3 regions of the Paenibacillus sp. FSL H8-0261 genome follow, and region 1 is predicted to be linked to each of the others. Evidence: riboswitches for the same ligand, from Rfam matches in the RefSeq annotation. Region 1 holds a riboswitch; each other region holds the start of a gene.
The links. A riboswitch is a leader RNA that binds a small molecule or an ion and turns the genes downstream of it on or off. The one in region 1 is predicted to bind cyclic di-AMP.

Region 1 (7,862 bases):
TGCTGAAATGACCGGTTTCACGAGCAGTTCTTATCTCCATCGGATGTTCAAACGCAACTTCAGCATCACGCCGATGGAATACAGGCGTTCTAATACTCGTTCATAAAACTGAAGGCTGAGTGAGAATGCGAACGGAGTACAGATCAATAACACTACTAAACTACTCTATCAAAAAAAGGCAGGCTACTGTATTAGCGGTGGCTTGCCTTTTTAATGTAGGTTCATGTGTATCGACTTCCAGAGCGATTACTGTAACAACTTCAGCTTCTCTGAATATGCTGATTGGGCAGGTTCCCAATTTTTAAAGGTATGAAAAGGAGAAGCTCAAGGAGGAGATACAGAAGCATGTCAGATCATTATCATAGACCATTTAAAGGTGACGCTATCCTAAACAAACAAGGAAGAATAAGCAGTCCTGTTAGAAAAAGAGAGTGTGCTGCACTATTAAAAATAGTCACAGAGCTTGCTACAGTGGTACCTCCCGCACTTACGAATCCCACTACACTTCATATTTCCAATCTTCAAAGAGTGTTAAGAGAGCTCATGGAATTCTTGCATGAGGCTAGGATATGCAGCCCTTTTAGAACGGAGCTTCTTTCTGTAGTAGAAATAACCATTGTTTCTACTGAAGTCAGTCCCTTCTCAGTCGTAAGCGTTGGCACCAATCTTCAACAGCTGTTAGCCGAGTTATTATCTTTTATTCTCGCCACGAAGATTGACCCTCATTGCAAAGATCAGTTGGTAATTCAAATCAGACATATTCAAGCTTCTATTTCACAAGCACTCGGCTTACCTATTAAGTGTGCGACGGGGCCACAAGGTCCTCAGGGACCCCAAGGGCCTCAGGGGTCTCAAGGACCTCAGGGTCCACAAGGAGCCACTGGTGCTGGGCTGCAAGGTATTGTAGTCTTTAATCCGGCACAAAGCCCATTGTATCCAGCGGGTCAAGTAGTAACCTTTAATGGCAGCACTTATATAGCTACTGTTGCCGGACCCAAAGGAACACCAGGTAGTTCGTCAGATTATTTACTAATTGCTGGTGGAGCGACGGGCGCGACTGGAGCGCAAGGACCTCAAGGAGCACCAGGACCTCAAGGACCTCAAGGGCTTCAAGGACTCCAAGGACCTCAGGGTCCTCAAGGCGCGCAAGGAATACAGGGACCGACAGGTCCTGGAGCAGGGGCAACTGGACCGACGGGCGCTACAGGCACCGCCGGGCTTGCTGGACCGACAGGGGCTACAGGCACCGCCGGGCTTGCTGGTCCAACAGGGGCTACAGGCACCGCCGGGCTTGCGGGGCCGACAGGGGCTACGGGTACTGCTGGGCTTGCTGGTCCGACAGGGGCTACGGGTACTGCCGGGCTTGCTGGTCCGACAGGGGTTACAGGCACCGCCGGGCTTGCGGGGCCGACAGGGGCTACAGGTACCGCCGGGCTTGCGGGGCCGACAGGGGCTACGGGTACTGCCGGGCTTGCTGGTCCGACAGGGGCTACGGGTACTGCCGGGCTTGTTGGACCGACAGGGGCTACGGGTACTGCCGGACTTATTGGACCGACAGGGGCTACGGGTACTGCCGGACTTATTGGACCGACGGGGGCTACGGGTACTGCCGGGCTTGCGGGCCCGACAGGGGCTACAGGTACTGCCGGGCTTGCTGGAGCTACGGGGGTTACCGGAGTTACTGGGGCAACCGGTGATGGCGCAATCATTCCACTGGCATCTGGTGGACCAATTATTATGACCACGATTTTAGGTGGTTTGGTGGGAACAACAAGCCTTATAGGCTTCGGAAGTTCAGCCACAGGCATTTCTCTTGTTGGTGGAAATATAGATTTGACAGGTACTGTTCTTGGACCTCTTATCAACTTTGCAATGTCCGTTCCTCGTTCAGGAGTGATAACATCTATTGCTGCATACTTCAGTAATACAGTAGCTTTATCACTTCTTGGTACTTCCGTAAATGTGACGGCACAATTATTCCAATCTACTTTACCAAATAATACATTCACACCTGTTCCTGGGGCATTAGTACCTCTGCCAACTATCACAGGAACAATTAATCTTGGAACTTTTGTCAGCGGAATTACAAATGGCATCAATTTTACTGTAACACCACAGACTCGCCTTCTTATGGTATTTTCAGCTACTGCTACAGGTTTAAACCTTGTAAATACAGTCACTGGTTATGCAAGTGCAGGCTTTACTATCGTATAATCACTAACACAAACAAAAGCATCTGCCCTCCCTACTAAAGGAGTGACAGATGCTTTTGTTATAATATTCGATTAAAATTTCTTGATCTTCCGGACTCAGATGCCGCTATTGGTTCATTTATCGCCTCAAAGGGGGATCTTCGGACCGGAAAGACGCTATTGAGCAAAAATGGGGCAGCCTACTCACAACAAATACTCTTTTAGCTTACCGATAACCTCATCGATCTCCGCTTTAGTCGTATACCGTCCCACACTAAAACGAACCGCTCCCTGCCCAATACTTGCTGAGACATTCATTGCCTTTAGAACAGGTGAAATCAATGTTTCTCCAGAATGACAAGCTGAGCCTGTTGAGGCAGCCACATCTTCCAGCGAAGCAATCACTTCGTGACCCACCGCTCCAAGAAAACTAACGTTAAGCGTGTTGGGCAATCGCTTATGCCTATGACCATTCAGGTGAATTCTGTCACCAAATGCCTTCTGCAATCTATCGTAGAAATAATCCGCTACTTCTTTCACACGCTCTCTGGATGCAGAGTCCGAAGCAAGCTCACAGGCTTTTCCTAATCCAATAATATAAGGGGTGTTTTCCGTTCCGGCACGTCTCCCCTGCTCATGACCCGCTCCGTGAATTAATGGCTCGATGTGAATGCCCTCTCGGATGTACAATGCTCCAATCCCTTTTGGCGCATATAATTTATGGCCTGCCAGCGTTAGAAAATCCACCCCTAACTCAGCCACATCAAGCTCTACTTTTCCAGCGGACTGCGAAGCATCGGTATGTACAAGGACACCCCGTTCATGGCAGACCTCGGCTATTTCTTTGAGCGGCTGAATCGTGCCCGTTTCGTTGTTAGAGTGCATAATGGAAACTAGTATAGTTTGGTCTGTAAGCTGATTTTTCACATCATCTACCTGCACCATTCCATACGTGTCAACAGGTACATAAGTAATCGTGTAGCCCAACTGCTCCAGATACTGACACGGTTTAATTACCGCAGGATGCTCCACTGCAGACACAATAATGTGATTGCCTTTATGTCGATACGTTTGGGCGACGCCCTTGATGACGGTATTATTCGACTCGCTGCCCCCGCTTGTAAAAAGCACCTCACCCGGCGTACAATTCAGGAAATTAGCCATCTGTGTTCTTGCTCGCTCGATTCCGACTTTAGCTTCTTGTCCCAAAGAATGACTGCTTGAAGGATTGCCAAAATGACCATAAAGATAAGGAATCATAACCTCTGCTACTTCCTTATCTACAGGTGTTGTAGCGTTATAGTCTAAATAGATCATTTGTTAAGCCGAGCCTCCTCTAAACCCCTCATACTACGATACATAAAGCTTATACCTTCTGATTACTTAAAAAAGAGATTACCGCAGCCTCAGCTTCATCCAAATTGTTCACCTTAAAGGTAACTCTCTCAATGCCTTCATACTGAGTAGACGTATAATCGTATTTAGGATCATAGTAGTATTCTAACAGCAGCGCAACAGCCTCTCCGAACATATCAGCTTGCAAGCAACGCTCGATTTCCGCCGCAATGGGGATATGAATTCGCGATTTGATACTTCGAAATGCTGAAATGCACTGTTCTTTATATTCTTCTGGTCGATAATCCTCAAGGATTTGCTGCACTCTGGCTTGTAGTGGCATCTCAATCCAAATTTGTGTTCCAATCTCCTTCTGCTCGGCCATGAATGGGGGCATTACGACCTTCCCAATCTTTTTGCTCTCCGCTTCAAACAGTACATAAGGAGCATCCCCAAGCTTAATTAATTCCTCCATAAGAAGACTATCGAACGTTTTTTGATTGTTTGCATGAAGTCCGATCTCGCCAAAGATAGAACCGCGGTGACCTGCCATTCCTTCCAAATCCAAAACAGGATAGCTCTGTGCCTTCAGGCGGTGCAGCAGGTTTGTTTTACCTGTACCCGTATTTCCATGAATGACATAAGGCTTCGCCTTGAATTCATAGGACTCCAGTTCATCGAGTACCCATTTACGGTAAGCTTTATAGCCGCCAATCAATCGGTAAGCGTGAATATCCATTAAAGAAAGTACGGTCGCAGTTGTACGGCTGCGCATACCTCCCCTCCAGCAGAATACAGCCTTGTCCCCTTGAATCGCAGCAAATTCTTTGACAAAGGAAGGTAGCTTCGCAGCAGCAATCTCCAAACCGCGTTCTTTCGCAGCCTGCACACTTGTCTGTTTATACAACGTACCTACTTCAGCCCGTTCCTCATCATCAAAAAAGGGAATATTCAAGCTATCCGGCAGCGTTGCATCTTTATATTCAGAAGGAGATCGAACGTCGATAACGGTGATCTGCTTCTTATTCTTTAACACTCTTAGTTCTTCCAGTGTAATATCCTGAAACAATGCGCTCTCTCCTCTGGTGGCTAACTTCTTAGGTCGCCTCTAAGCTGAACTCCAACTTTATTGCGCAGCTATAACTGCAATCTGACCCGGATGTTCTTCCGTTACCTCTCCGATCAATGCTGCTTCTACACCTGCATCTACTAACTCTTTTAGCAAATCCTCACTTTGTTCAGGAGCAACAGAGATCAGCAATCCACCGGAAGTCACAGCATCACACAGAATATAGCGGCTTAATTGGTCCATCTCTTCCGGATAAAGAATACTGCCCTCCAAATGAGCAAAGTTATTCTTAGTGCCGCCTGGAACAAAGCCCTGCTCCGCGAGCTCTCTTACTCTTGGCAGCATCGGTACATCGCCTTGACGAATAATCAGTCCGTGATTGCTCCCTTTTGCCATTTCCGAGGCATGTCCAAGCAACCCAAATCCGGTAACATCTGTACAAGCATGTACATCATAGGGCTCCATGATTTCTGCCGCTTTTTTATTCAGTGTAGACATGACTGTCGTAAGGCGTGTAGTTTCTTCTGGGGATAGCTGATCCTTTTTAATAGAAGTCGTTAAGATGCCCACACCGATAGGTTTAGTCAAAATCAGCTTATCTCCTGCCTGCGCACCTGCATTCGTTCTTACTTTGTCCGGATGCACAAGGCCCGTAACGGCCAATCCAAATTTAGGCTCTTTATCGTCGATGGAATGTCCGCCCACAAGCGTTGCTCCTGCTTCCTGCACTTTATCTGCTGCACCGCGCAAAATGTCACCGAGAATGCTTTTGTCCAGAACAGAAATAGGGAAGGCCACAATATTAAGCACCGTAAGCGGCTTACCGCCCATAGCATAAATATCACTTAACGCATTAGCTGCTGCAATTTGCCCAAAGGAATAAGGGTCGTCCACGATCGGCGTGAAAAAATCAACAGTTTGCACTAACGCCAGATCATCACTTAATCGATATACCCCAGCGTCATCACTGGTATCAAGACCCACAAGTAGATCCGGATTAGGAACGGTTGGTGGTAGACTGCGAATAACCTGCATGAGATCGGCGGGACCGATTTTGCAGCCGCAGCCCCCTTTTGAAGATAATGAGGTCAATTTTATGGTTTCGGCTTGAGACATCATGACTCAGCTCCTTTAGATAGTTAGTATCGAATAACTTTAATCTTACATCAGTAGACAGCATTGTACAAAATACAGACATACAGAAGAACGCCCCGTAGCCAGTACATACTCCCCGGCTATGGGACGCCCCTCATTTCTCACTTACCACTAAGTTCAACTAATCTGCTGAGTTTCCTGCTGTTTCTCCAAAAACCGCTGAAGTATAGCATTAAATTTCTCCGGCTGACACAGATTACTAGGATCTAATGCGTTAGGGATGATCACTAACTGAGCATGTGGCAGCTGAGACACCATATCCTTCATACAATTAACTCCAAATTCACTAAAGTCACCTACAATACATAAGGCGGGACGCTTAAAAGACTTTAAGCATCTAGTGTAATCCACATGGCTCGTAGCCAGCCTTTGCCGATACAATTCCCGTGGACGTTTATCGAGAAGTCCTCTTCTAATCTCGTTATAAGCCAGATTCCAGCGTTCCCGGTACATCATACGAATCGAAGGCAGTACAAGCTCACTTGGAGCGTAATACATTAACCAGCTACAATAAGCAGCCATAAGCTGGATTTTACCGATTATCGTTGACGCCTGACTTCTACAAAAGCTATCCGCGACAACAATCGCTTTTACTCGTTCTGGATATTGTTTCGCAATATGCTGAACGACGAGCCCCCCATAGGCACTCCCAACAAAAACAGCCTCACGAATACCCAAATCATTTAATAGCATAATTATATCTAGACATTGGGTTTCAATAATCTCGTTTGGGGCCTGCAGTAATTCACCTGATTTGCCATTCCCCCGTAAATCACACAGAATCACTTTATATTTATCAGAAAAATACTCCAATTGTGGCTTGAACATACTATGTGTTAATCCATGTCCATGGATAAACACAACCGGAGCCCCTGTTCCATTGATTTCGTAATAGAGCGAAGTTCCATTCAGTTTAGCAATAGGCAAAGTTAACACCTCTTTCATAGATAGGTTCTACAACTATATCTGCTTTTTAACGCAGCAAAAAACCACAGAGGGATTCTCTGTGGCTATTCATCATCAAATACGCCATTCATCCTCTCTCCATACGCTTACGAGGTTAGCTGTCGGATTCGGGCAGTGAGAGTTGCCCTACCTGCATGGATGCATTTATGCACCTGGAACAGGATTCACCCCATAACTAGTACCGATTGTTACACTGGTTCCCAGTTGTTGGTTCCCCCGCTTTCCTTAACGGAAATTAAGCGGACTTCTTATGTAATTGTCAGTTATGTGATGAATCATACTCCGTGTAAGGTTTCTTGTAAAGTTGAGCCGTGGGCAAAATAATGTTGAAAGCCATGCTTTTCATTTCATATTGAGCATACACTTCGTTTTCTCTTTCTTTTGCTCTTGTTTACTCAATATATCTAAAAAAAGCCGAGCGGCCATCAGAGATCAATCCCTGAACCACTCGGCTTCGTTATACAATCATATGGCTACAACAGATCGGCGTTTTTCAATGCATGCTCCCAGCTCGGAAAAAAGAACAGCGCACTTCTCATAAGATCAGGATCGCTTTGCTTCACTTGTTTTTTGCTGATCGAGCTTCCATCGGTTTGAAGCTTTTTGATACGACTTAACACTTCATCAGCCTCCAAAGGAATTTCCATTGAAACACTCCTTTCTCAGTGACCTGGTTTCCAATCATTTTCTCCATAATATGCAAATTTATTCTTCATTTCGGTTTATACGAATTAAACCAGCTGATAGACCGGTTGTTCAGCAATAAAATAAGTGGGAATCATTGGGTATTTCTGTGCCAGAACTTCAGCTAAATATTTCATTCCTGGAGCTTCACTTTCCGCATGACCTAACATAATCAGCGCTTTTGATCTGCCTTGGTGGACAGCATCCCTCACATATTCTGGAGTTTCCCATTCGGGGCCCTCGCCAGCAATAATTAAATCAAGATTATGCTGATTAAAAAGAGGAATAGCCATCGTCCCACCTCCTCTGTAACCTACTAATATCCCCACTTGTCTGCATGTCTGGGATAGGTCTCCGGCAGCACGTACATAGGAGATGCCTAGCTTTCTTTTTATATACAGAGCCGCTTCACTTACCGTCATAGCTGGAATCGATAGGATTGTAGCAGTGGATTGCTGCTC
Region 2 (7,862 bases), 2.2 Mb from region 1:
TGACAAAGTTCCTATCTTTTTGCAAGCGTAACTGCCTGTATCTGGCCTGGTTCGTCTCTTTAGTTGCTGTTGCTGGTAGCTTGTATCTGAGCGAAGTATTGAAATATGAACCTTGTAAGCTTTGCTGGTTCCAGCGAATTTTTATGTATCCTCAGTTATTCCTCTTGGGAATTGCAACCTTTCGAGGGGATAAAAGGATTATCCCATATGTACTTCCACTAAGCTTGATTGGTGGCAGTATCTCGATCTATCATTATGCGGAGCAGAAGATTCCTGCGTTAAGTAAAGTGCTTCCTTGTACAATTGGTGTTCCTTGTAATAAGGATTACTTGAACTTTTTTGGATTCATTACGATTCCTTTCCTTGCATTAATCGCTTTTGCTTTAATTAGCATTTTACTTTGGTACGGACGCAAGGAAGAAGAAGTGATGGAGTTAGATACAGAGGAAAGTTTAGGATTTTGATTTTTTAATTTTAAATGATCCGAAAAAATGTGAAAAGTGATTAAAAACACGATCCAGAGGGATAATTGAAGAGAATGAAAGAGAGCATCCAATAAGACGCTGTATTTGCGCTTACTGGATGTTTTTTCATTCTTTTTTCATTTTTTTCAACGCTTTACTGTATACACTTTGTAGACTAATATTAGACCTTGTGAGAAGTTGAATATGCGCTGAATTTTCTTAGGAAAAACGGGGGAACCAAACTTGGCATATGTGCCAATGGGGTGAATCGGAATGGGTCGATTAGACTTATACCGTAGGGCTAAACCACAGCCCGAATCCGCCAGCTAACCTCGTAAGCAAAGGTGGGATAATGACCATGCATAGCATGCGGATCATTTCCGTATGCTATTTTTAGTGTCTGCATTTATGAAATCCACCAATGAAAACAGCGCGCGGAAATTCCGTTTCAGCTCCCAAAGAAAGGAACTGTATCCACCATGGTAAGCAAGGTAAAACGACTATTGATCGGGCGTCCGATGAAGTCGAACGAACTCGATCATGAAAAGTTATCCAAGGTTAAAGCACTGGCTGTCCTGTCTTCTGATGCGCTCTCGTCTGTAGCCTACGGAACGGAACAAATTTTGATTGTACTGGTGGCTGCGGGGTTTACTGCCATCTGGTATTCCCTGCCAATTGCATTAGCCGTATTGGGCCTGCTGGCCATCCTGATTTTATCCTATCGGCAGACGATTTACGCTTATCCTCAGGGAGGCGGAGCTTACATCGTTGCCAAGAGTAATCTTGGTGTTCCGACGGGGCTCTTAGCAGGAGGGTCTTTGTTAGTGGATTACATTCTGACCGTAGCTGTTAGTGCGTCGGCAGGGACGGATGCGATCACATCGGCTTTTCCAAGTCTTCATAATCACACCGTTCTTATTGCAGTATCAGTTATTATTTTACTTACTTTGATTAATCTTCGCGGAGTTACAGAATCAGCTTCATTCATCGCAATCCCAGTGTATTTGTTTGTAGTGTCGATTGTAGTGTTGATTATCTCCGGTATTATTAAATATGCAGCAGGTGGCGTACATGCGAATGTCCCTGAAATTGGCTCTGCTGTTTCTAATGTTAGTTTGTTTCTACTATTAAAAGCCTTCAGTTCTGGCTGTTCGGCACTTACGGGTGTAGAGGCTGTATCTAATGCCATTCCAAACTTTAAAGCACCAGCTGAAAAGAACGCAGCCAAGACCTTAATGGTTATGGGGGTTATACTTGGATTTATGTTTACAGGTATCACACTACTGGCGTATTGGTACGGCATAGTGCCTGATGAAAAGGCAACGGTTGTTTCACAGATCGCTGAATCGACCTTTGGCCGCGGAACCTTATATTTTTTCATTCAAGGTATCACAGCAGTAATTTTGTTCTTGGCAGCTAATACAGCTTACTCAGCGTTCCCGCTGCTCGCATTTATGTTTGCAAAAGATAAATATATGCCACATGCTTTTATGGTTCGTGGAGACCGTCTAGGTTTCTCTAATGGTATTATTTTTCTAGGTGTTCTGTCTGCTGTGCTTGTAGCTGCATTCCACGGAAATACAGAAAGCTTGATTCCACTTTATGCGGTTGGTGTATTCATTCCTTTCACATTGTCACAGCTAGGAATGATGGTTCATTGGTTTAAAACAAAACCAGCGGGATGGAAAAAAAGATTTGTTGTAAATACCATCGGTATGCTGACTACATTGACGATTACGCTTATTTTTATCATCACTAAATTCTCAAGCGTATGGATGGCTTTCATTTTCTTACCTGCTGTAATGTTCGTGTTCCACCGGATTCACAAGCACTATTTGAACACTGCAGATCAGCTTCGTATATGCCCGAGTACAGATAAACCTTTGATTAAAGGCAGTACGGTTGTTGTTCCTGTTGCGGGTGTAACACGTGCTGTACTACATTCCATCAGCTATGCCAAGTCTCTAACGGATAATGTTGTAGCCGTGTATGTTGGCTTTGATGAAGAGGACATTCAAAAAATGGAGCAACGGTGGGAGGAATGGAATCCGGGTGTACGCCTGATTGTACTTCGTTCCAGATATCGCAGTATTATTCGTCCGTTAGTGAAATTTATTGATACAGTGGAGTGGAAGACCGCAGCGACGGATCATATCACGATTCTGATTCCACAGTTTATAACTAAGCATTGGTGGCAAGCTGTACTTCATAATCAGACCAGCTTTTTAATCCGTTCGTATCTAATGAATTCAAAAGATGTTGTAGTTGCGACTGTCCCATATCATTTGAATAAATAATGGATCATTAAGGAGAGGCTATATCCGGAACGTTCGGAATATAGCCTTTTTTTGTATTTTTAAGAAGGAAATTATTGCAAATACACAAAATTTAAAATTTATATGTTGACATAGAGAATGAGAATCAATATCATTTAAAAGTGAGACTGAGGTAGTCAACACCTTTGAATAACATAGGATGTACACACTAGGAGGGTATTTAATGTTTTTGTTTAACAGAAAAAGATTTGGAAGCATGAAATTAACGATGATCGGATTAATGGTGATGATGCTATTCTTATCCGCTTGCGGTAATAATAATCCCGGTAACGCTTCAAACGCAGGAACAGACCAAGCGACGGCACCTACTGCTGAAGCTACAGAAGCTCCTGCAGCTCCTAAGACGTTAACGGATGCAATGGGACATGAAGTAACGATTCCAGCTAATCCACAACGTGTATTGGGTTCTTATTTGGAGGATGCTTTGGTGACTCTAGGTGTGACTCCAGTAGCGCAATGGTCCGTGACTAATGGTATTCAAGATTATCTGTCCACTGAATTGAAGGAAGTTCCTACGATCAGCTACGATCTTCCGCTCGAGGCAGTAACCAGCTTCGCTCCGGATCTTATCCTCATCCCATCGGAGTCATCTGTACAGAATGGTATCTATGACCAACTGAATAAGATTGCACCGACTTATGTGATTGGGGATAAGCTAAATCAAGATTGGCGTAAATCGCTACTCAAGATTGGTGAAATTCTGAACAAGACCCCTGAAGCAGAGAAAGCCATTAAAGATTATGAAGACAAGGCGGCTGCAGCGAAAGAAAAGCTTAAAGGAGCTATTGGAGATGAGTCCGTGGCGATTTTATGGTTGGTACAAAAGAACTTCTATATTGTAGACGAAACCCGCAGCAGTGGTGCTGTATTATATACAGACCTTGGTGTAAAGCTGCCTAACTTAGTAACAGAAATTCCTGTTGGTACAAGAGCTACTTGGAATCCAATTTCGCTAGAGAAGCTTTCTGAGCTGACAGCAGATCATATTATCCTTGTAAATAGTGATAAGACTGAGGGTTCGGAGATTCTGGACAGTGCAATTTGGGAAGGAATCCCGGCTGTAAAAGCTGGTAATGTACATGAAATGAGCTCAACAAGCAGTTGGCTATACAGTGGTGCTAACGCTGGTGGCAAAATTATTGACGATGTGTTAAAAAGTTTTGTGAAATAAAGAGTCGTAATTCACCATGAATGAGACTGATCATTTGGGTGAGGAAGGGCGTGCAGATCAAGTATCTTAGGATACTTAGATCTGCACCATTTTTTTATAAACCGTTCCTGTATTACTGAAAAATAACTCCTACAATTGTACAACCTAATTTTTTTTGCGATAATGAGAATGATTGTTGTTATCATATAGACCATTGTAACTATCGATTAAGGAGACGACTCATGGTTTCACCCTCAGATTTCGCACATCGTAATAAAAATGATACACAAAAAGCTCTACATACCCGACCGGCAGCTGCAATGGGTATTCTAGTGTTTGGACTCGCTGCCATTGCTTTTGGACTGGCACTTTCGGTCTCAGTGGGTGCGGCAGATATCAGGCTAGCTACGGTATGGGAAGCAATATTTCATTTCAATCCAGATGTACAAAAACATCAGGTGATAAGAGAACTGCGATTTCCACGCGCGATAGCAGGTGCTTTGGTCGGTGCTTGCTTCGCTGTAGCAGGGGCAATCATGCAGGGGATGACAAGGAACCCTCTTGCGGATTCAGGTCTGTTAGGCTTGAATGCGGGAGCAGGTGTAGCGCTGGCCATAGTTTTTGCTTTTGCACCTTCGATCTCATTCACTTCACTTATGTTGTTTTGTTTTATAGGTGCTGCTATAGCGTCTTTTATCGTATTTGGAATCGGGTCGCTATCTTTTAATGGCCTTACCCCTTTACGTTTGACGCTGGCAGGTTCCGCGGTTAGTGCACTACTGGTTGCTGTTAGTCAGGGCATAGCTATTCTTTTTAACTTATCCCAGGATATAGCCTTCTGGTTGGCTGGCGGAATGGGTGGGGCAAGCTGGACTCAGATCAAGATTATTTTCCCTTGGGTGTTCGTGGCATTAATCGCAGCGATGATGTTAGCGCGGTCTGTCACCTTGCTCAGCTTAGGAAGAGAAGTTGCAGTTGGTCTGGGGCAGCGGACAAGATTAGTACAGTTGGCATGTATGATTGTTGTAGTAGTTCTTGCCGGAAGTGCAGTCTCAATGGTTGGACCGATTGCTTTTATAGGACTAATTATTCCACATGTAACACGTTATTTCGTCGGAGTGGATTATCGCTGGATCATTCCTTGTTCGGCAGTTCTTGGGAGCGTATTGATCATCTTTGCGGATATCGCCGCTAGAATGATAAATGCCCCTTATGAGACGCCGCTAGGCGCATTAATTGCCATCATCGGTGTACCTTTCTTTATTTACTTAGCGAGTAAGCGGAAGGGGGAGCTGTAATGCACAGAACAACCCTTTCTCCCAATGATAATGAACGCCGTACACGTGCTATTACAGTGTTATCGCTCCTTGCCATATTGATCGTTGTTGTTTTTATTGTCAGTATGAATACAGGATTTATGCGTCTATCCCCACGGGAGGTATTACATACACTGCTGGGTGATGGAACTCATCAGCAAAAGCTTATTTTATTTGATTTCAGATTACCTCGCATCGTAATTTCATTGTTGGTTGGAGCGGGCTTTGCAGTGTCAGGCTGTATTTTACAAAGTCTCGCAAGAAATGCACTTGCCGAACCGGCTACGCTGGGCATAAGTGCGGGTGCTGGTTTTGCGGTAATCATTTTTATCTCGTTTTTTCCGGCTACAACAGCAGCTCCGGTATTTGTCTTGCCGCTCTTAGCGCTTGGAGGGGCTAGCTTAACCGCCGCTTTAATCTATATTCTTGCTTATAGAAAAGCAGATGGTCTATCTCCAACAAGGTTGATCCTTATCGGGATTGCAGTCGCTGCCGGAATTAACGCTTGCCAGCTGGTGTTGGCACTTCGGCTTGATCCTAATAATTATCAGTTTGTAGCGACTTGGATCGCCGGGAAAATATGGGGTGGCGATTGGAGATTCGTCCTTGCTCTGCTACCTTGGATAGCGATTCTGTTACCGTTCGCCTTCTATAAAGCCCGTATTCTTAATGTATTGAATCTAGGGGACCATACTTCAGTAGGACTTGGAATGCGAGTGGAGAACGAGCGTATTCTCCTTCTAGTGACAGCAGTTGCGCTTGCCGGCTCCTGCGTTGCTGTAAGTGGAGGAATTGGCTTTGTCGGCCTAATTGCACCACATCTTGCCCGCAAGCTTGTGGGACCCCGTCATCAGGTATTATTGCCCGCTAGTGCGTTGACAGGGGCGCTTCTTATGATTACTGCTGATACTATCGGCAGATGGGTGTTACAGCCTGCAGAAGTTCCAACAGGCATCGTGGTTGCGATCATTGGTGCACCTTACTTTTTATATTTACTCGCCAAATCGAAAGCATAATGCGTACGAAGCGAGTTTTACTATGTAGTTCATTCTAGGAGCATCGCTCCATAAAACTTTTAAGGAGTTGTTAACATGTCAGAACGTTTGAACACAGAAGAGTTAAGTATTGGGTATGCAGAGGCTACAATTGTTAAAGGGTTGAACTTAACTATCCCTACGGGAAAAATAACCGCACTAGTGGGCGCTAACGGTTCTGGAAAATCTACAATTCTTAAAACAATGGCCCGGATCATGAAGCCTAAGAGCGGCAGCGTAATGCTGGACGGCAAATCGATCCATAACTTTTCAACGAAAGAGGTAGCTCGTCAGCTTGCGATCTTACCGCAAAACCCAACGGCTCCAGACGGACTAACGGTCTCTGAACTTGTCAGCTATGGCCGTTTCCCGCATCAAAAAGGATTTGGCACAATGACAGCAGAGGATCGCAGCATTATCTCCAACGCAATCACTGTTACAGGTATGGAGCCTTTCCATGACCGTCCGATTGACCGCTTATCTGGAGGACAACGTCAGCGCGCTTGGATCGCTATGGCATTGGCGCAAGAAACTGACATTCTATTCCTGGACGAACCAACAACATTTCTAGATATGGCTCACCAGCTTGAAGTTCTACAGCTTCTGCAAAAGCTGAATGAGGAAGAAGGCCGTACCATTATCATGGTCGTGCATGATTTGAATCATGCTACTCGTTATGCACAGCATATGGTAGCTATTAAATCCGGTACTGTGGTTAGTGAAGGCTCACCTACTGAAGTTATGACACCAGATGTACTGCGGGAAGTGTTTGGAATTGAGGCAGATATTGTTCCAGATCCACGCACCGGTGTGCCGCTGTGCCTTCCTTACGAGCTTGCTGCATACAAAGCTGTGTAATCATAATTGAAAATCATACAACGAACAGGCTCCCGTCATTGACAAGGGAGCCTGTTCGTTGTTACAGTTGTGGTTGCCTACAAATCCATGATACCACTACTAAAAATAGATCAAGGACCATCATTTATACATGGTTAAAGGAGCATGAAACATGAATATTGACAAAATTCAAAATGACCTAGAGCAGCTAATGACTGCAGGGATTGTGAAGAGTCATGAGAACTTAAAAGATCACGTGTATACCAAAATGGGCGGTAAAGCTGATATTTTGGCAGCACCAGCTACTTATGAGGAAATTCAAAAGATCGTTACATATGCGGAACAGAATGGGATAAACCTTACGGTGCTTGGGAACGGCTCCAATGTGATTATCCGTGATGGAGGTGTGCGTGGAATAGTTCTGCAAACGGCAGGACTAACGGATGTGGGGATTCGAGACAATCTCTTATATGCGGAGTGTGGCGCTAAGATTATTGATGTTTCCAGATATGCGCTGGATATGGAGCTTACGGGTCTTGAGTTCGCCTGTGGTATTCCAGGAACGGTTGGTGGAGCGTTATACATGAACGCAGGCGCTTACGGCGGAGAAATTAAAGATGTACTGCATAGTGCACTGGCTATAACTAAGAGCGGACAATTAGTGACTCTGCAAGGGGATGAGCTGCAATGGGGTTATAGAAAAAGCGTGTTCGCAAGCGGTGAAT
Region 3 (7,862 bases), 1.6 Mb from region 1:
CCTCTACCACGAACATGACTGGATTTTTGATTAGCGTTACTGGGTTAAGCTTTATAAAACTATCCTTTACAGCGCTAAGGAGTATGGGTCCCGTCAGCAACTTTTTTCTTTTTACAGTACTCATCTTATTCTCCCTCTTCCTACCGTAAGGTTAGATATTCTGCAATGGGGCCGAGTACAATGACCGGCAGGAACGTCAACGCACCGATAATCACTACTGTACCAATCAGAATTCCCGTAAACAGTCCATTGTCTGTGCGGAACGTGCCAATCGTCTCAGGAACCGGCTTCTTCTTAAGCAGAGAACCTGCTACCGCCAGCATTGCAATGATAGAGACATAACGACCTAGCAGCATGACAATCCCGGTTGTGACATTCCAAAAAGTTGTATTGTCTGCAAGCCCTTCAAATCCTGAACCATTGTTCGCGGCAGAAGAGACATATTCATATAACACTTGGCTGAGTCCATGGAATCCAGTGTTCGTAATCGCCCCTTGCCCCAAATCGGTCAGGAACGCAGCTGCAGTTGGCACAAGGATAATGAACGGATGCACAAGGATCGCAATGGCAATCAGCTTCATCTCCTTGGCCTCTATCTTCCGTCCGAGGAACTCCGGTGTCCTGCCGACCATCAGACCGCACAGGAAGACACCCAGAATCGCATACATCAGCATATTGATCAGTCCGACACCTTTACCACCGAAGACATTGTTGAGCATCATCAGTGCAAGAGGCGTAATGCCTCCCAGCGGCGTCAGCGTATCATGCATATTGTTAACACTACCTGTCGTAGCTGCGGTTGTTACTGAAGTAAACAAGGAAGACTGCGGTATGCCGAAGCGCACCTCTTTACCTTCCATGCTACCTTGTGAAGATTCGATTCCTAGTGCATTGATCGCCGGATTACCTTTTGATTCAGCATAGAAGTTTAGGCTTAATAGCAGAACAAACAAGGTCATCATTGCGGTAAAAATTACCCAGCCCTGACGTTTGTTCTTGGCAAACAATCCGTACATATAAGGGAGCGAAGCTGGCAGCATCCACATAGAGAGAATCTCCAGAACGTTCGTAAGTGGATTAGGGTTCTCAAAAGGATGGGATGAATTGGCCCCGAAGAAGCCGCCACCATTCGTGCCCAGATGTTTGATCGATTCCAAAGAAGCTACTGGACCGATAGCAATTTGTTGTGTTTGGCCCTCTAGTGTAGTGACTTCAAGTGATGGCTTGAGCGTTTGTGGCACATGCAGTCCTACCAGCACCAATGAAACTAACAAAGCTAGCGGAATGAACACACGAATATGTGCTTTGACGAAATCCTCGAAGAAGTTCCCGACTGATTTCCGTCCCGTGATTCCTCTGACAAAGGCAACCGCAACAGAAAATCCGCTCGCTGCAGATGTGAACATCATCATCGTGATGACAGCCATTTGTGAAAAATACGAAAGTCCCGTCTCCCCGCTGTAATGCTGCAGGTTTGTATTAGTCATAAAGCTGATCACCGTATTGAACGAAAGCGTCTGTTCCATATCCGCAATTCCATTCGGATTTAGCGGTAAACCCCGCTGCAATCGAAGAAAGATATAGCTGAAAGTAACCAGTACGATATTCGTTAAAACAAAGCTGAGCGCATACTTCTTCCAGGACATACCGTCCCGTTTTTTCAGGCCGATCAGCTTATAAATTCCTTTTTCCATGCCTCCAAACCATCGATCCGTACGGTTCGGTTCATTAGAAAACACATAATATAAATACGTGCCCATCGGCTTAACCAGCAAGATAAGAATTACGATTACAGCCACTATTTGCAAAATGCCCATGAATGCCCCTCCTTAAAATTTCTCCGGATGAATCAATGCGTAAACCAGATATACAAACAACAGTAGGGTAACAGCGATTACTAGAATCACAGCTTATCCCTCCCTGTATCCTCAACTACACCTGCGCACCAGCGCATAAATCCATAAAACAACCCGTAAATTACAGCTAACGAAGCCACCATATACAGATCCATCATATCTCCCGCACTCCTTCTTTTATCCTTGATGAGGTGATTTATCGATTAGAAAATCAGCATCACCACTATGAGAATAGATTACATAACTTGCACCAAGTCTTTTATAGACCAATCTAGGATTTATTGAGCTTGTGATTACAAAAATCGGCTGTGTCGTCCAGGTGCGGCACATCTGAATGTAGCGGCAGCATAACGTAAAGCTGCTCTCGAACAGATATACCCGTCCTACCGGGAACGGCGGGCGAAACCAAGTATTCTGATGGCGGGTATCAACTAGAACGACTTGTTCAATCCCCATCTCTTCGAGTAGGGCCTTCTCAGGCAAGTTGTTGGTCAATCCGGCCATCTTAATGCCTCTGAATTTTAGAAGCTTAATAAAATGTTCGCCTGCCTTCGTTGGCGCACATACCAGTACATATTCATTCTGATCTGTCATCTCTTATTCTCCTCAAATGCTTTGCTTGTAAGATCAGAGCTTGATCACCCTGATCTTGAAAGAAAAGCTACCGCTAATGATGAATATAACGACCTCTTCGTGAGGTTTTCCATAAATGCTTTGCTTAAAAAAGCACAGCAAAAAGCCACAAAGGATTCTCCTCTGTGGCTCGCTAGCGGTCACATTGCACTCATCCTCTCTCCATACGCTTACGAGGTTAGCTGTCGGATTCGGGCGGTGAGAGTCGCCCTACCTGTATAGATGCGAGCTCACTCGCATCTTCTACAGGATTCACCCCATAACCGGCTTCCGACTCTCACATCGTCTGCCGATTGTTGGTTCCCCCGCTTTCCTTATCGGAAATTAAGCGGATCAAATATTCGATTGTTGTTGAAACAGGAGTAATCATACCCTTATGCAGGAAGAATTGTAAAACCTGATTGATGCCAAAATAATGCAAATTAAAAACTATTTTCGCGTTGGATAGCGCTTACTTGATATCCAATCTCTCTATATCTCTTGTTTACTCGAGTTTTAATCCATTAGCGAAAAGCGGGCATACCATGTGATTTTATTCACCACAAATGTAGAAATCTCAAAAAATCGCCTTTAGTAGGTAAGAAAACAAGAAGTCGAGATTAAGCGAGGAAGAAGCCCGATAACTCGCAATAAATACCTATTTGGTTCCCTTTTCCGTCGTAGTAGGCAGGATTTGGTTTAAATTGCGCTCAAAAGAACACTTTCTGTTTTTACAGAAACACCTTGAAAAGAGTATGATTCGGGTTGAATCTATTTCACGAAATACATTCAACGCTGAGTTCCTGCATTTGCAGGGAACGGGGGAACCATCAGGCCACATGGCCTACTTGGGGTGAATCCGAAGGAGACTGTTCAAGTCTCACATAGGTAGGGCGACTCTCACCGTCCGAATCCGACAGCTAACCTCGTAAGCGTAAAGAGAGAGACCCTTGATCCGCCACGCTTTGGCACAGGTGTGTGTATACCTGTATTCCAAAACCGCAGCAGAGGTCCTCCTCTTGCTGCGGTTTTTGCGTTACCTGAATCTATAGGGTGATAGCATGCTGGACGGGGTGAAAGGAATGAAACACTATTATTGGGGAACTCAGCAAGGGCTACTTGAGCCGATAAGTCTAAATTATGTTTGCTTTGGAGCGTTGTGGTTCGAAGAGGATCATCACAGAACTATTGTCGGCTATGCTTTTGGTCAGAAGCAGATTGAATCACTTCGCCATTTCAGCAGCCCATCTACCTGTGAATACTGTATGGACCGAACAATTATATACGAAATATATAAAAATATCCGAGAAAAGCAACAGCTGCAGGATTGGTCAGCACACCAACGTTTTCCGTGGCTCACCGCCTTTAAGGAACCGTGGAAAGATGTTGCTGTCGGTTGGTACGTAATGAGATCCCGCAACACCTTCCCCTTACATTTATCCGTTATACGCAAACAGAAATTCGGACTATGGCTGGAGCATGCCGCAGTCTGTGAGAATGAAGCTGAAATGCTCGCCTGTATAGAGAAGGCTAATGACATTCACCATGTAGATCTTAAGCTTTTGGAAACCTAAGGAGGAGAAAACTGTCATGGACCAGCGAAGACTATCTCGCATAGAAGTATTCGTCTTTGATTCACCTGAGCCTATTCATTATGGAATGGAGGCTGATCAAGGCAGCCGTTATGGCATCCTGAAACTTACCTGTAAAGGAGGTAGCAGCTGGGGGGCATGTCTTATCTCTGCCAATACCAAAACTTTCGATCTTATTAAATGGAGTTCTTTTCTCAGAATGATATACCATTGCCGGCTAGAGGAAGCGATAGATAAAGTACGTACCCATGGTTCAGAGTGGGATCAGACTCAGTTTGAGCTAGTACAAGGTGCTTTACAGGATTTAAAAGCCAAGCTGCAGGGTAAATCCTTGGCAGGGCACATTGAACAAGGTCGTCTGTACAGAGCTGTCGCTGGTGGGAGAGATTCCAAAGGAGGGCGGCTATATTATAAACCATCCAGTGTTGCGCTTCAAAAACATAGTTATCCAGAACCTGATACCGCCGAGCTTATCAACAAATCCATTTCTTACTTTTCTATATTATAGGTTCATCCCATAAACAATTCTGAAAGGATCGTGTTTATCATGCCTGACCCCTTACCTGCCGAATCCCCCCGTAGAACTATATTTGCAGAGTGTGTTCAGAAGTGTACGAATGATATCTATATGCTCAGTTCCATGTTGTTACAACAATCAGCAGAAGCTGAGGAGGTTACTATCCGTACTTTTAAAGAGCTTCATAAAATATTCCGTCAAAAAAGCTTCGACAGCCAGCTATTCTCTATCGAAGCTTACCGCTCTTGTATCCGACAATGCGCCGATTATTACGCACGCCGGTCTCTTCTGTCTGCCAAGGCGTTGCCTTGGGAGGAACAGCTTATAAAAACGATGTGGTATGGCCTAAAGCTATCTTTACCTCAAATAAGCATCATCCTGCAAAAGAGTGTTCCTGTACTAAAAGCGCAGCTTAGGCGTGTGCGGGAGCAACTGACTGCTCCAGAGGATTTGCTGCCTAGTAGTAATCTATCCGTTGTCTAATCCCTCAAAAGGAAACGACATTTGAGTGTACGGAGGATATATTGGACTCAGGAGCCCTGGAGTCCGCAACTATCTTCCAAATAACTTTTACGATACGTACACAAAAAAGAAAAAAGCCACGGCATCTGCCGCGGCTTCCTTTCCCTACTATTACGCTTTGCTCTTACGCGCCTTACCGTACATCCACAATCCCGCAATCATCCCTACCATGGCAATCCCAGTCAATACACCCTGAGTGAAATCCATAACAGCGGATCCATCTGAATGGAGCATTCTACTAACCGTAGCCAGAGATACCGAACTCATTAAAAGCATCATATTGTATTGTTCACTTTTAGTCATGATTACCACTCCTTAAAAGTTTATATATGAAGCCACTTAGATCTTGTAAGCCTTCATCGCTTTTCTGATCTCTTTAATACTTGGACGTTTGCCGTACATCAATACGCCTGTGCGATAGATCTTGGCAGCCAACCATCCAAAGATGAACGTGGTAACAAGCAGGATGGCTAATGATACAATAACTTGCCAGATCGCTACTTCACCAACACCAATTCGGAGCAGCATGGTCAATGGAGAGGTGAACGGTACATAACTCGCTACCTTAACCAGCAGAGTATCCGCATTGGAGATACTGAACAGTGGAACATAGAATGCTACGAAGCCTAACATCATAATCGGCATAACCGCTTGGCCAAGATCCTCTGTACGGCTGACAATCGAACCTACAGCTGCATACATCAAGGCATAGAGGAAATAACCTAGTACATAAAGAACAATTCCATAAAGCAACAAGTTAATATTAAGCTGGCCTAAATCCAGGTCTAAATCTTTCAAAATCGTTGCATTATGCGGAAGCTTAAGATTGACAACTACCGCTGCGATAATGACGCCAATTTGTAATAATCCTACTAAGAAGACACCGATAACTTTACCAAACATTTGCGCTAAAGGTGAGGCACTTGTAATCAGAATTTCCATGATCCGTGAGCTCTTCTCTGAAGTAATCTCAGCTGCGATCATATTACCGGTCATCATGATAGACATGAAGAACAGCATAAGCATGGCGTATACAATGACGTAATTAATAGGTGGAGTGGATTCCTGCGACGCATCCTTATCTCCCGCAGTCCCATCAGGGTTGAGCTGCTGAGTAGCTATCTGTACCGGTGTTGACATAGCAGCAATCTGCTCCTGCGTCAGCTTGTCGCCAACGATGAACTGGGTGTTGGCCTGCTGAAGGGCATTTTGGAGATAGATTTGCACATCGCCCTTCAATTCACCATTTTCACTATGATAAGTAACGGGTGGAAGTCCTTCGCCAGTAGGTTCTGCAAAAGTAACGTACCCCTCTACAGTCCCTTCATCTAAAGCTTTCTTTAGCTCCGCATCATCGGCAGAAGTATATTGCACAACTTTTGCCTGCGGCATTCCTTCAGGTGAAGTATATGCCTTCAACAACTCTGCAGCCTGATTTCCCTCTTCCGCGATCACAGCAATTTGAGTCTCTGCGTTTGTTTTAGAATCACCCTTAAACTGATCGATGATGTACGGAAGATTCATCCCAATGCTGAGCAGCAACACTAGAATTAATGTAGTAATCATGAATGATTTCGTTCTTACTTTATTTTTAAAGGTAAAGCCAATAATTGTCCCCATCTTATTCATGAGATTCACCCACCGCTCTGATAAAGATTTGATTTAATGTTGGTTCCTTAATTTCAAAATGCTCCACTTCACCCTGTGCCATCGCCTGCTGTAGGATACGTTGTGCTGCGCCGATCTCACTGATTGACAACAGATAACCTCGCTCCTGTCGCTGTACTGCTGTTACACCTGCAATTGATTCTAGACCGGTCACTTCGTTATCCGTACGCAACAATACTTGTTCACGAGGATACCCACTCTTAATCGTACGAATATCGCCCTGCACGACAGTATTGGAACGATCCAAAATCGTAATATTACGGCAAAGCTCTTCAACATGCTCCATCCGGTGAGTAGAGAATAAGATACTCGTTCCCTGATCACGCAATTCTTTTACCGTATCTTTCAGTAGTTCCACGTTAACAGGGTCCAAGCCACTGAAGGCTTCATCAAGGATGAGAATTTGCGGCTTATGAACAACTGCGGCGATAAAGCCCATTTTCTGCTGATTCCCTTTGGAGAGCTCTTCAATCTTCTTATTGTAGTAATCCGGAACCTCAAACCGATCGAGCCAGTAGCGAAGGCTCTTATCTGCATCACTAGCCGACATCCCGCGCAGACGTGCCAAGTAGACGATTTGATCGCTTACCTTTACCTTTGGATATAATCCTCTTTCTTCGGGTAGATAGCCCATGGTTTGCTGAAGTTCACTGTTATACGGCTTTCCATTATACAAAATATTCCCGCCATCAGGGTAAATTAGGCCAAGCACCATGCGCATTGTGGTTGTTTTCCCTGCACCATTTGCCCCCAGTAATCCGTAAATTTCCCCCTTGCCTACCGTTAGGTTAATTCCGTTTACAGCGGTTTTTTCTCCATATTGCTTCATTACACTTTCCAGCTTTAAGGCTTCCATTTCTCTAGTCCCCTCTCTTGTGATCAATCAGGATAGGACGGTGTCCCTGTGTCCATAAACCCAATATTTCGTCCAATTCTAAACTGCGACTCTTGATAACCTTTACGCCCAAGTCCTGAATGCGTTTCTCGTTCTTAGAAAATTGTTCTATGATAAAAGAAGCTACACCCGGTGTATCCATGGTAAAGTTTATACCTCCCGGTAATTCCGCTGATAACTCAGCAAGCTCCTCTTCACCT

Region 2: linked by a shared signal. The riboswitch ahead of MHI27_RS16595 (APC family permease) and the one ahead of MHI27_RS26285 (alpha/beta fold hydrolase) in region 1 are both predicted to bind cyclic di-AMP.
Region 3: linked by a shared signal. The riboswitch ahead of MHI27_RS02645 (hypothetical protein) and the one ahead of MHI27_RS26285 (alpha/beta fold hydrolase) in region 1 are both predicted to bind cyclic di-AMP.

The regions. Positions count from the first base shown of each region.
Region 1 is NZ_CP150297.1:5,916,004-5,923,865, forward strand. Features, by position in the region: gene MHI27_RS26260 (AraC family transcriptional regulator) at 1-106, shown strand, start outside; gene MHI27_RS26265 (exosporium glycoprotein BclB-related protein) at 346-2,214, shown strand; gene MHI27_RS26270 (cysteine desulfurase family protein) at 2,397-3,509, opposite strand; gene mnmH (tRNA 2-selenouridine(34) synthase MnmH) at 3,559-4,596, opposite strand; gene selD (selenide, water dikinase SelD) at 4,654-5,712, opposite strand; gene MHI27_RS26285 (alpha/beta fold hydrolase) at 5,869-6,678, opposite strand; cyclic di-AMP (ydaO/yuaA leader) riboswitch at 6,785-6,969, opposite strand; gene MHI27_RS26290 (hypothetical protein) at 7,191-7,364, opposite strand; gene MHI27_RS26295 (Nif3-like dinuclear metal center hexameric protein) at 7,449-7,862, opposite strand, start outside.
Region 2 is NZ_CP150297.1:3,751,333-3,759,194, reverse strand. Features, by position in the region: gene MHI27_RS16600 (disulfide oxidoreductase) at 1-464, shown strand, start outside; gene MHI27_RS16605 (thioredoxin domain-containing protein) at 1-3, shown strand, start outside; cyclic di-AMP (ydaO/yuaA leader) riboswitch at 662-820, shown strand; gene MHI27_RS16595 (APC family permease) at 944-2,761, shown strand; gene MHI27_RS16590 (ABC transporter substrate-binding protein) at 2,964-3,971, shown strand; gene MHI27_RS16585 (FecCD family ABC transporter permease) at 4,193-5,248, shown strand; gene MHI27_RS16580 (FecCD family ABC transporter permease) at 5,248-6,282, shown strand; gene MHI27_RS16575 (ABC transporter ATP-binding protein) at 6,358-7,158, shown strand; gene murB (UDP-N-acetylmuramate dehydrogenase) at 7,310-7,862, shown strand, end outside.
Region 3 is NZ_CP150297.1:589,918-597,779, reverse strand. Features, by position in the region: gene kdpB (potassium-transporting ATPase subunit KdpB) at 1-124, opposite strand, end outside; gene kdpA (potassium-transporting ATPase subunit KdpA) at 141-1,817, opposite strand; gene kdpF (K(+)-transporting ATPase subunit F) at 1,830-1,907, opposite strand; gene MHI27_RS02650 (hypothetical protein) at 2,034-2,450, opposite strand; cyclic di-AMP (ydaO/yuaA leader) riboswitch at 2,641-2,830, opposite strand; cyclic di-AMP (ydaO/yuaA leader) riboswitch at 3,252-3,417, shown strand; gene MHI27_RS02645 (hypothetical protein) at 3,551-4,042, shown strand; gene MHI27_RS02640 (hypothetical protein) at 4,059-4,568, shown strand; gene MHI27_RS02635 (hypothetical protein) at 4,608-5,060, shown strand; gene MHI27_RS02630 (hypothetical protein) at 5,211-5,402, opposite strand; gene MHI27_RS02625 (ABC transporter permease) at 5,439-6,728, opposite strand; gene MHI27_RS02620 (ABC transporter ATP-binding protein) at 6,721-7,623, opposite strand; gene MHI27_RS02615 (ATP-binding cassette domain-containing protein) at 7,628-7,862, opposite strand, start outside.